3 regions of the Peribacillus sp. NPDC097225 genome follow, and region 2 is predicted to be linked to each of the others. Evidence: riboswitches for the same ligand, from Rfam matches in the RefSeq annotation. Region 2 holds a riboswitch; each other region holds the start of a gene.
What was found. A riboswitch is a leader RNA that binds a small molecule or an ion and turns the genes downstream of it on or off. The one in region 2 is predicted to bind S-adenosylmethionine.
Positions count from the first base shown of each region.

Region 1 (4,290 bases), on a different contig from region 2:
CAAGTCTATCGGCAAGGTCCGGGTCTTTTACGACGGCAAGGCCTGCTACGACATCACTATGTCCAGACAAAAATTTCGTTGCACTGTGCAGGACAATATCGGCCCCGAGGTTTAACGGCTTTTGGAGGGCAGGCGTCAGGAATGTATTGTCTACAAAGCTTAATGCGCCAATGCTTTTGGCGATATCACATACCGCTTTAATATCGGTTACTTTAAGCAAGGGATTGGAAGGCGTTTCAATATAGATTGCTCGCGTATTTGGCTGGATGGCCGCTTTTACACTCTCAAGATCCGTCATATCCACGAAGGTATGTTCGATGTTAAAACGGGTCAGCACGGTTGTTACCATTCGGAATGTGCCTCCGTATACATCTTCAGAGATGACGATATGGTCACCGGCAGAAAGCAGGAGGAAAGCCGTTGAAATGGCAGCCATCCCGGATGAAAAAGCGAATCCGCGCGTGCCTTCTTCCAGTTCCGCAATGATATCTTCCAGGGCTTCTCGCGTCGGATTCCCGCTCCGGCTGTAATCGTATTTGCCAAATTGATCAATGTCGGTTTGATGGAAGGTGGAAGCATGCTGGATCGGAACACTCACCCCACCTGTTGTTGGATCGAATTTATGTTGGTTGTGTAGTAATTTGGTTTCAAAACTGAATTCTTGGTTTGTCATCGTATTGCCTCCTTTTTTACTTGAGCAAATGCCTGCTGCAGGTCTTCGATTAAATCTCCGCTGTCCTCGATGCCGACAGAGAATCGAAGGAGTCGATTGCAAACTCCATTTGCCGTTCTAACTTCAAGAGGCATATCGGCATGTGTCTGTGTCGCCGGATACGTGATGAAGCTTTCGACGCCACCAAGGCTTTCGGCAAATGAAATCAATGAAAGGGACTGTAGAAATGGGTTGACCACCGCTTCATCATTGACCCGGAATGAAATCATGCCGCCACGACCTGGATAGAGAACATCCGTTACACTTTCATGTTCCGTCAAATAATCAACGATAACCTTGGCGTTCTTTTCATGACGTTCCATTCTCAGTGCCAAGGTTTTCATCCCGCGCATCAACAACCACGAATCAAATGGGCTCAAGACCGCTCCCATACCATTATGGTGGAAAGCAAGGGACTCACATAACTCGGCTCCTTTTGCCACAATCAAGCCGGCCAACACATCATTATGGCCACCAAGATATTTCGTTGCGCTGTGAATCACGATGTCAGCACCAAGTAAGAGGGGCTGTTGGATGATCGGCGTGTAAAAAGTATTGTCAACAATCAATAGTAAATTGTATTGTTTGGCAAGAGCGGCGACGGCTGGAATGTCCGTTTGCTGCATAAGAGGGTTTGTGGGAGTCTCAATAAAGATGGCCTTTGTTTGAGGGGTGATTGCTTTTTCAATATCCTCCAGGCAACATGTATTGACATATTCGCATTGTAGCCCCCATTTTTTAAAGCCATGCTCTAATAAACGATATGTACCGCCGTATAAATCTTCGCTACTGATCCATGCATCCCCTGATTTGAATAAGGAAAGGATGGTGGCAATGGCAGCCATTCCCGAACTGCATGCATATCCTTGATCGCCATGTTCTAGTTTGGCGATCGATTGCTCCAATAGCTGGCGTGTAGGGTTTCCTGTTCGTGTATAGTCGAATCCTGTTGATTGACCAATTCCTTCGTGACGGAAAGCCGTCGAGAAGTAAACGGGCGGATTGACCGTTCCTGTCGCCGTTTCACTGCGGTTTCCAAGCTGAGCAAGATAGGTTTCTGTTTTGTACATAATTTTTCACTGCTCCTTTTAGTTAAATAAAATAAAAAAAGTCTTCTTTAAGAAGAAGACTTGAATAAGTAGGATAGAGTCATTCTTCTTATCTTCCAAGTTACACAAACTTGTGGAATTAGCACCTTTTCATTGGTTTGAAACAAATGAAGGTTGCTGAGGTGTCATAGGGCCATTCCCTCTACCTCTCTCGATAAGAGTTTTGATTATTCAATTTCTTTTGAATTTACTATAAATATAGGATTCTGTCAAGGACATTCCTAATAGACGGTTATTTGGGACTAGCTATTATGGAACATGTATCATGTTTATCATTATAAAATTACGAATTCAACAGAGTAATAGAACCGGATTCAGATTAAACGGACTTTTCTGAAGGAAAAGGTCATTTGTGTTCCGTTTTTTTTGCTTTACAATAATAATGTTTGTACAATATATAGGGGATCATATAAAACGTCATTATTCATTACATATACATATTGTTTCTCAGTGGATAGTGCGAATATAGGAGGAGAACACATGGAATTTAGAATCGAACGAGATACAATGGGGGAAGTAAAAGTTCCTGCTGATAAGTACTGGGGTGCACAAACGGAAAGAAGCCGTAATAACTTCAAAATCGGTTATGAAAAAATGCCGATTGAATTAGTCCATGCATTTGCTTACGTAAAACAAGCGGCAGCAAAAGTGAACTTTGAACTTGGCGATCTTTCAGAAGTGAAGAAGGATGCCATCGTTAAAATTTGTGGTGAAATCCTTGAAGGTACGCTTGACGAACATTTCCCACTTGTCGTCTGGCAAACTGGTAGCGGCACACAAAGTAATATGAACGTGAATGAAGTGGTCGCAAACAAAGGGAATAAATGGTTAGAGGAAAAAGGCGAAACTGAGATGCTTCACCCGAATGATGATGTTAACAAAGCGCAAAGCTCTAACGATACATTCCCGACAGCCATGCATATCGCAGCTTATATGGAAGTTGCCGAAAAATTGGTACCGGCCATTAAAGTGCTTCGTGACACATTCGAAGCCAAAGAAAAAGAATTCTGGGATGTCGTGAAAATTGGACGGACCCATCTTCAAGATGCGACACCACTAACTCTTGGCCAAGAAATCTCCGGTTGGAAAGCAATGCTTGATAAAGATTTGGCGATGATCGAAGAAAGTAGCCAAAAATTATTGAACCTTGCATTGGGCGGTACGGCTGTAGGGACTGGAATCAATACGAAAAAAGAATTCCCGGCACTTTCTGCTAAACAAATCGCAGCGGATACAGGACATTCATTTGTCACATCGGATAATAAGTTCCATGCTTTAACAAGCCATAACGAAATTGTTTATGCACACGGTGCTCTTAAAGCGTTGGCTGCTGATTTAATGAAGATTGCCAATGATGTTAGATGGCTGGCAAGTGGCCCAAGAAGCGGAATCGGTGAAATCGCCATTCCTGAAAATGAGCCAGGCAGCTCCATCATGCCAGGTAAAGTGAATCCGACCCAATGTGAAGCAATGACAATGATTGCGACACAAGTTGTCGGAAATGATGCTACAATCGGTTTTGCAGCAAGCCAAGGGAACTTTGAATTGAACGTTTTCAAACCGGTCATCATTTACAACTTCCTGCAAACCGTTAAATTATTGACAGATGGCATTCATTCCTTCAATGATAACTGTGCGGTAGGAATTACAGCGAATGAAGATAAGATCAAAGAAAATGTTGATCGTTCTCTTATGCTCGTAACGGCATTGAACCCACATATCGGGTATGAAAAAGCGGCTAAAATTGCGAAAACTGCATTCAAAGACAACTCCACTTTGAAAGAAGCGGCGTTGAAACTTGAATTCCTAACGGAAGATGAATTCAAAGCATGGGTTGACCCTGCTAACATGGTCAATAAATAATCAACAGGTAAGCATCCTTCCTCGCATGTAGGGAGGATGTTTTAATGTGTTAAAATGATGGAATAAACGAATACTTAAACTAGATAAATCGAACAGGAGGAATGGTCATGTCTTTATGTCCACTATGCAATGGTCTTAGAAAAATGCATTTAGAATGCCCTAAATGCAGTAGTGACCTTGAAGATCAAGGGAAATTGATGGATTATGCCGATGATTACAGTGCTTATATGGATATTGATACATTGAAAAAAAATGACGGTTTTCCCGAATCCCTTCAAAAGGGACAATGCCCGCATATTATGAAGTGCCCCAACTGCGGACACGATGAAGTGATTTTGGTACAGGAATAGAGTTCTTGAATAATAGGGTGAGATCTAAGAATAATTAATGATCGAGACTTTTTCATGAAAATGAAGAAGTCTCTTTTTTGTGGATCGTTATTTCAAGAAGAGGAGGTTACCTAAACTCGGATTTGGAAATTCATAGTGGAAAAATAGAGGGATAGTGGGCTTGTCTCGCCGTATAATGTTATGGTAATGAGTTATTCGTCGAGAATGGAAAGTAGGGTGGTATCCTTTGGCAATGCTCTTATTGGTTATGATTTAC
Region 1 covers NZ_JBIWDJ010000003.1:213,503-217,792, forward strand. Annotated here, with positions in the region: gene metC (cystathionine beta-lyase) at 1-673, opposite strand, end outside; gene ACIQXH_RS11145 (methionine biosynthesis PLP-dependent protein) at 670-1,782, opposite strand; SAM riboswitch class I at 1,868-1,982, opposite strand; gene fumC (class II fumarate hydratase) at 2,302-3,684, shown strand; gene ACIQXH_RS11155 (hypothetical protein) at 3,792-4,034, shown strand; gene ACIQXH_RS11160 (MFS transporter) at 4,261-4,290, shown strand, end outside.
Region 1: it holds a riboswitch for S-adenosylmethionine, as region 2 does, so the genes downstream of both, ACIQXH_RS11145 (methionine biosynthesis PLP-dependent protein) here and ACIQXH_RS07330 (Na+/H+ antiporter NhaC family protein) in region 2, are expected to answer to the same signal.

Region 2 (4,290 bases):
TTAGAGTTCCCGCTTTTACAAAATAGTAAACACTTAAGAATAAAGATATCTCCGTTAATTGTATTTTATTATACTATTTTAATATTATTGAAGAAGGATATTAGTTTTTTGGAACATAAAAGAATTAAAGATTTCATCCACACTTTCCATTCGAAGTCACTTACCCTAAAAAAGCCCTGGCGACAATGCTCCAGGGCCAACATTCATGATTTTACATTCATGATTTTACATTCATGATTTATTGATACTCTTCCACCCATACTATTTTTATTTCTTCTTCGAGAATCGGGGAAAACCTATTAAAATGGCTATGATTCCTGAAATCCCGATTAAGACCGGATAGAAAGAATAGGGTAGGATACTGATAGGAGAGATGTGTGCAACACCGGCAGCTAAAAGTAGTTGTGCCCCGTATGGCAATAATCCTTGAATACTACAAGCGAAAACATCGAGCAAGCTGGCAGATTTCCTGGGATCAATTTCATACTTTTCGGCAATATTTTTTGCAAGTGGACCAGCAATGATGATGGATATGGTATTGTTTGCCGTTGAAAGATTCGTTAAAGCAACCAATCCCGCGATGCTGAACTCAGCACTTTTTTTTGATTTGCTTTTTTTCGTCACGAGGTTCAGTAGGTAATCTATTCCGCCGTTATGTTTGATAACCGAAACCATGCCTGCAATCAAGATCGCTAAGAAGGAGATTTCATACATCCCAGCCATTCCATCTCCTACTTTTTGAATAACCTCCATTGCATGATAACTGCCATCCGCTAAACCGATTATTCCAGCAAAGACAATGCCGATAGAGAGAACCAAGAATACGTTGATCCCCGCCAATGCTGCCACTAGAACACCAAGGTAAGGTAGAATTTTGACCCAACTGTAGGCTTCTCCAGAAATTGTAGCTTGTTCACCCATCGTCAGAAAACCAAGGATAACACATGTAATTACCGCAGCAGGTAAAACAATAAAAAAGTTCACTTTGAATTTGTCTTTCATTTTCGTTCCCTGTGTACGTACAGCTGCTATAGTCGTATCCGAAATGAAAGAAAGATTATCACCGAACATTGAGCCACCAATGACCGCAGCCATGGAAAGGGCAACTGAAATATCCGTCTGTTCACTAATTCCTACTCCAATTGGTGCTAAAGCCACTATCGTTCCCATACTTGTCCCCATAGATAATGAGATAAAGCAGGCGATAATAAATAACCCCACCATTAATAGATTTTGCGGAACGATCGAAAGTGCTAGATTCACCGTAGATGCTACGGCTCCCATCCCATTTGCCACTTCCGAAAAAGCCCCAGCCAATAGGAATATGACAACCATCAACATAATATTTGAATCCCCGGCACCTTTACAAAAGATTTCTACTTTGTGATTGAATGATTCCTTTCGATTCATTGCCAGTGCCACAGCAGATGCAATGGCAATGGCAACAATCACTGGAAATGTGTAAAAATCTTTTGTAATCACACCTGAACCTATAAATAATATCAAAAAAACGATAAACGGCGTTAAAGCCCATGGATTCCCTTTATTGTCTAAACTCATGATGTACACCTCTTTATTATTTTTGCATGGTATTGGATACTCTTTTTGGACTCTCTAAATTTTCCGGCATCCCTTCATTTTAATATAAGCATGATTATAAAATAGTAACAAACCATCAAGAACAGATTCCTATCCTATGAGTACAAAAAGACCTCTTCCGTTTTAATACAAGAAGAGGTCTTTTAATCTATAAACACTCCTCTTATCTTTCAGGTCAATCGCCTGCTGGATTTGGCACAGCACTCTAAATAAGTCTGCTGCCGAGACATCTTCGGGCCAGTCCCTCAGTCTCTCTTGATAAGAAGTAAGAAATATTCATTTTTTTAAAGCAAATATAAGAGTACAGCATTTTAAGAGTTTTCGCAAGGTAAAGTATTAAAGATTTTTATAAACTTATTGAATGCATTACTTTTTAGCTTTCGGGGCCTAAAGGTAGCTAGTGTGAAAGCAAGTGATACTTTACTCTTCTACACTGATGGGTACCACTTTGCCATCTTCTACCGCTCCGACAACGACTTTTGCTGCGAATCCACCATTTTCGTCAATCGAAGGTATATTGTAAATTTTCTGTTCAGGTGCCGTGTTTGTCAGCCCATCCTGCATATGTTCACGGATGGCTTTCACATCCTCGACTGTTCCTGCCGCTTTCATTGCCTCCACAAAGGCATACATAGCAATGTAATTCAACCCCACTTCAGAACTAGCATCTTCCTTATAAATTTTTTTATATTTATCAATGAATGCTGGTGCTGCTTCTTCATTGGAGTCGATAAGCGGAAGCACACCAATCGAACCTTCCAATGTTTCGTATGAACCGGCAATTGGCTTCATTTGATCCAGTTTCGCCTGGTCCATGATAATAAAACCGCCTTTAAAACCTAGTTCTCTTGCTTGTTTTGCAACCTTGGCCGTAGGCTCCGACGCCCCACCGATGAAAAGGACATCAGGCTTTTCTTTTAAAGCATTTGTAACAGTCGTGAAGAAATCCGTTTCTTTAGAGAAATCAATTGAGGCATTATACACGACTTTACCACCCTGCTTTTCCCAATGTGGTAGTAGGTTTTCCGCCCAGTCTTTCCCGTACTGGGAAGATGGTGGCAATGCCGCGATTTTTTTGCCGAAGTTTTCCATTGCATACGTAGAAAACGGTTCAATATACCCTTCATAATTTGGCGGGATCCTTACCGTTAATGAATTTCCGCTTTCCGTGATAGCTGGTTCACTCGAATAGGCACCGATGATAAATTTCTCTTTTTCGTTAAAAACCTGTAGGGCCTGTATCCCCCCGCTATGAGGAGTGAAAATAATCGGAGTTTTGTATTCCTGGATTAAACGTTTAGCATTTGAACCCGTTTCATTCGGTAAGTACTTATCATCCAATGAAACCAGATTGAGCGTATATTTTTCCCCTTCCACTTCGAATCCACCGGCATCGTTTATTTCATTTACAGCCATCTCCATACCATTTAACGTTCGTTTTCCATATAAGGCTGCTGCTCCACTCAAAGGGCCGCTAAAACCGATATTGACAACATTCTTCCCTTTACCGGCCTTTCCTCCCCCACTTGATGCAGGGCTGTCTCCCTTGTTACACCCCACTAGTGCCGTTAGGACGAGTAATAGCATTACAAAGAATACACTCAACTTTTTCATAAAAATCCCCCATTCATTTTTAAACTCTTATGCTCCGATATAGGCTTTCCTTACTTCATCGTTAGACAATAATTCTTTTGCGGTCCCTTCAACGACAATTTCCCCATTTTCAAAAACATATCCTTTATCTGCAATGCTAAGAGCAGCATTCGCATTCTGTTCGGCTAGTAGAACGGTTATTCCTTCCCGGTTTATTTCTTCGATGACTTGGAACATCTGTTCAACAATCAAAGGAGCGAGGCCCACAGAAGGTTCATCTAGCATCAAAAGCTTCGGTTTAGACATCAAAGCCCTGCCAATGGCCAGCATCTGTTGTTGTCCACCACTCAAGCTGCCGGCTTCATCATGGAGTTTTTCTTTTAAAATAGGAAATAAATGATAGACATTTTCCAATGAGGACTTGATTTCCATCTTTTTTTTTCGATGTACGTAAGCTCCCATCTTCAAGTTTTCCTGGACAGTCATCTGAGGAAACAGTTTCCGCCCTTCTGCACATTGCACGATTCCAGCTTGGACATTCTTATCCGGAGCCCTACCTCCGATAGCCAGTTCCTCAAAATGAATTTCACCCTGAGCCAGCTTGCTTATTCCGCTGATAGAACGGAATGTCGTGCTTTTGCCTGCCCCGTTCGCCCCCAATAGAACGACAATTTCTCCCTTTTCCACTTCAATATTCACTTGCTTAATCGCAGTGAAGCTCCCATAACATACAGTAACATCAGTTAACTTAAGCACTAGCACTACCTCCTAAATAGGCTTTAATAACCGCCTCATTCCCCCTGATTTCTTTTGGAGTGCCCTCAGCAATCTTTTCCCCGTAATTCAGGACCATGATATGGTCAGCTAAGTTCATGATCATATGCATCTTGTGCTCGATCAAGCAAATCGTGAAGCCCGATTGATTCAACTCCTTGATCAGTTCTGTAAGCCCTTCTGTTTCATCAGGGTTTATACCGGCAGCCGGTTCATCAAGAAAGATGATTTCCGGATCCGTCGCAAGGGCAAGGGCAATCGCCGTCCTCTTCTTTTCCTCTTGAGAAATACTCGAGACCATCTTATTTGCCGCATCCATTAAGC
Region 2 covers NZ_JBIWDJ010000002.1:304,703-308,992, forward strand. Annotated here, with positions in the region: gene ACIQXH_RS07330 (Na+/H+ antiporter NhaC family protein) at 268-1,560, opposite strand; SAM riboswitch class I at 1,760-1,864, opposite strand; gene ACIQXH_RS07335 (ABC transporter substrate-binding protein) at 2,020-3,219, opposite strand; gene ACIQXH_RS07340 (ABC transporter ATP-binding protein) at 3,241-3,948, opposite strand; gene ACIQXH_RS07345 (ABC transporter ATP-binding protein) at 3,941-4,290, opposite strand, start outside.

Region 3 (4,290 bases), on a different contig from region 2:
GGGACTAGTGCCAAGCCGCTCTTCACAGCATGATGGGGCGTTTTCAGAATAAGCTTCCTTCCATTCAATACAACTTCCCCCGTTATAATGGCCGTATGACCGAAAAGCGTTTTACAAAGCTCCGTTTTCCCTGCCCCGACAAGGCCCGCTAAACCGACTATCTCACCGGCCCTCACATGAAGACTGACATCTTTGACTTTATCGGCATCCGACAGTCGGTTCACTTCAAACATCACCGCACCTATCTCGGCATTCACGACGGGAAACTGTTCTTCCATTGACTTTCCAAGCATCTGCTCAATCACTTCGTTTTGTGTGATATCACTGATTCTACTGCGCCTCACACTCTTCCCATTTCTCATGATTGTAATGTCCTCACACACTTCAAATATCTCGGGTAGACGATGAGAAATGAAAATAATGCCTACACCACGTTGCTTCAGCTCATTCACAATCCGGAATAGTTCCGTTGTTTCCGTATGGCTTAACGGAGCAGTCGGCTCATCAAGAATCAAGAATTTACATGCGGTTGAAACGGCCCTAGCTATCAAGACCATCTGCTTTTCGGCCAACGTAAGGTCCCTTACCAGTTTTTTCGAAGACACATGGATGTTCATTTCTTCCAAGATTTCCGTCGCTTTTCTATGTAATTCCTTCCACTTGATGATTTGTTTTCTCCCCATGTTCTGTACGGATTCATTCAGCATCACGTTCTCCGCAACCGTTAAATAAGGAATGAGGGCCGTATCCACTTCCTGATACACAATTTGAATGCCAGCTTCCTGTGCCGACTTTGGCGAACGGATATCCTGTACCTGGCCATTTAGAAAAATGTCGCCGGTATAATGGACATGAGCTCCTGATAAGACTTTCATTAGCGTCGATTTCCCTGCTCCATTTGCGCCGACCAATGCATGTGCTGTTCCCGACTGTACTGAAAAATCAACTTCACTAAGCGCTTTTACACCTGGAAACTCAATCGATATTTGTTTCATTTCTAGTTGAATGCCCATGTCCAATCCCTCCCATTAAACAGACACTCTCTTCAACTTGAAAGAGAGTGTCTACTGATTCTGATCGTTACTTCTTATAATGTTCTTTCAATACTTTCATCCAGTCTTCTTCAAATTCCGTTGATACTCCCCAGCCTTGAACAATGCCGGATAGATTGGTCATGTTGACAGCGTCCTTCGATGATTGAAGCTGTTTTTGAGATATCAATGATGCTTCTAAATCATAGGTTTGCGGCGTTTCTTCCCCCGCTAGTTTTTTCGCTAGCAGTCTCATATTCACTGCACCAATCAACTTCGGATCAACCGCTGCGGTATACGACCATGAGCTTCCTTTTGTTTGAATCTCCTGAAGGTCAGCATTGGACACGTCAATACCATAGATTTTCACTTCATCGCGCCCCGCTTCTTTTATCGCACGAGCTGCTCCGATAGCGAATGCATCCCAGGTTGCGAAAATTGCGTCTATTTTACCTTTTGGATACTTGTTCAACATCGCCGAGACGGCATTTTGCGTCTGGACCGAAGTATCTGAAGATGCCACTCCGAATCTTTCAATTTCATGAATGCCAGGATTTTCTTTCAGCTTTTCTTGATACACGGCATTTCTTCTCACCATAGGAGGGAAACCATCTACCCAAAGGTATGCAATGTTCGCTTCGCCTTTTTGCTCTTCAATCAATTTGTCAAAAGCAAGAGTTGCCAATGCTTCGTCATCTTGTGAGGTTACTGTTACCCCATCAATTTTCGTTAAATCGCCGATGGAATCGAATGTGACTACGCTTTTCCCTGCATCAACCAACTTTTGTACGTCATTCACTGTCGCTGCATCATCACCATGGGAAATGATATAGCCATCATAGTCTTCCTCCAGAGCCTGAGCGATGGCGTCATGGAATTTAGCCGTATCGCCATTGGCCGTAAAAGTATCTACTTGGAAGCCAAGTGCTTCTCCTTCTTCTTGCGCCCCTGCTAAGTATTGGGCAGTGTGATCATCGCCGCCAATTTTACGAATGACTTTAATTTTAGCTCCCTCGCCTTTCGCAAATCGCTCTGGAACATTTTCAAAAGATACCTTTTCCTCTTTTTTCGCTTCCCCTGTACTTTGTCCCGAAGAACACCCCGTCAAAAGCAACGCCGAAGCGATGACTGAAACGAAAGCTCCTTTTAAAATTGATCTTCCCATTTTAATTCCCCCTATTTTTTACATTATTCTTATCTGTTAGCTCGGCATAAACACAAAATAAAAACCTCTCTAAAATAGAGAGGTTTAATCAGCTGGTTTGCAGACTTATCCCTCTCTTATCTGTCAAAACATTTCTGTTTTGCAGGATTTAGCACCAATTCCTAATTGGAACGGTTGCTGGGCATCGTAGGGCCAGTCCCTCCGCCACTCTTGATAAGAGAATATAATGTGTTACGTTTCGTTATGGTAAGTACCACTTTATAGGGATATAGTCATTAAGTCAATAGTTTTTAGAATATTTTAAATGTTTTATTTTCCTTGCAGTTTCGCCAGGCGTCTTTTCTCGATTTTTTCAAGGCGTTCGAATTGGCGCAGTTTCACTTCGAACAGGGTAATCGGATCACGGTAGACTTCAGGATTTTGTCTCATATGTTCCAATGTAGCCTGCTGTTCTTTGATTTCGGCTTTCGTCTGTTCGATATTTTTTTCAAGGATGGAAAATGGACTGCGGTAGAACAGGGATATGTCACGTTCCAAGGATTTTTCGAACAATCCAAACTGAGTAAGGAATCTGTCACTGATCATATCGGCAACATCCTGGAAGTCTTCATTTTCCAAGAACTTCTTATATCGATTGTACATATTCGCTTTATTTTGCGGAATGGCACCAAATAGCTTCCCGGCTCCCTTAAGAATCAACTGAGATGGGGTCCTTCTTAGTAATATATTTACATTTTCTATCCGGATGCTGCTTGTCATCCGGTCCGCATCACGGCGCCAGTCATCCAAGACCCGGAAGTCCCCGGCCAGTACAATACGTTCTTCTTTGTATAGCTCATTGAAGCCTGCGCTCATCTCATCCATGAACTGTTGGCTTTGCGTGAATTCTAACTCAGATGTAGCAATCCAGTCTTGAAGCGAGCGGAAATACTGCGGCATGATTTTATCGGATATAAATGCCTGGATCCGATCGTTCATTTCCTGATTCAACTGTATATGCACTTGGCTAAAGTCACTATTCTCAGATAATGTTTTAGAGCAATCACGCAGTAATTCAGGAATTCGTGTGGAAAGCTGTTTTTTCACTTCTTCTTTTAATAAGCGATAAGATCTTGTAATGTTTTCGGTTTTTTCTTTTTCCAAATCAGTCAACTGATTCGTAGCGCCATTCAACTTCACTTCCATCTGTTCATTCCAAGAAATCGAATGCTCGCATTTCCGTTCATTCGCTGCCCGTTTTTCTAATAGATAGGATAAAGTTTTACGCGTGAAGGCAAGGAGCTTCTCCGCCCTCATTTCCTTCCAATTGCTATCTTGATAGTTTGCGTGAAGGAAGACGGCTAGATCCTGCAGTTGCTGTTTGCTGTCATAAAGCTTGGAGAAAGCAAATACCTTCGCGTTCGGGAAATAAGCATTCACCTTATCCCATGTTTCATCTTCCATCCTGACTGCCACTTGATCACTATAGATGGTATCCATTTTATTCAGCAAGAAATGAATAGGAAGTTTAGGGGCCATTTGTTGCATTTCCAATAGCAAATCACGTTCACTGCCCGTGAAAGGTGCCCGTGCATCCAGAACGAACATCACTCCATCGCTCTCCAGTAAGTAATTTTGGAAGTCAGGGTCTACGCTTTTCTCTCCATTAAATCCTGGAGTATCCAGTAGACGCAGGCGATTATTTCTCAAATAATCACTGATGAGTGTCACATCGACAATCGTTCCGCGTTGACGACGCGTTTCATCCAACTCCGTTAACTCTTCGACCATTTTACGATCTGTATCGGTAATTTCATAGATTTCCAGGTCATCGCCATCTTTAACGCTCACAAGAGATGAATGGTCTTCCGCTGCAATGCTTTCACCCGCTATCGATTGAATGAAGGATGTCTTGCCATTTCCTGCACTTCCAACAAGAAGCAGATTGAAATTGCTCATATCCTTAATTCCCTCAACCATCCATTTCAGCTTATTGCCGACTAATAGATCATTGCTCTCTGCCCATTGAATGATGGAGTGAATCAGTTTTTCGCCTGCTTCGAGACCGCCTCCCAATCTAGGGGATTTCGCTAACAGACTTTCTGCATCTTGAAC
Region 3 covers NZ_JBIWDJ010000005.1:90,415-94,704, reverse strand. Annotated here, with positions in the region: gene ACIQXH_RS15470 (sugar ABC transporter ATP-binding protein) at 1-1,013, opposite strand, end outside; gene ACIQXH_RS15465 (sugar ABC transporter substrate-binding protein) at 1,081-2,196, opposite strand; SAM riboswitch class I at 2,310-2,416, opposite strand; gene ACIQXH_RS15460 (GTP-binding protein) at 2,506-4,290, opposite strand, start outside.
Region 3: it holds a riboswitch for S-adenosylmethionine, as region 2 does, so the genes downstream of both, ACIQXH_RS15465 (sugar ABC transporter substrate-binding protein) here and ACIQXH_RS07330 (Na+/H+ antiporter NhaC family protein) in region 2, are expected to answer to the same signal.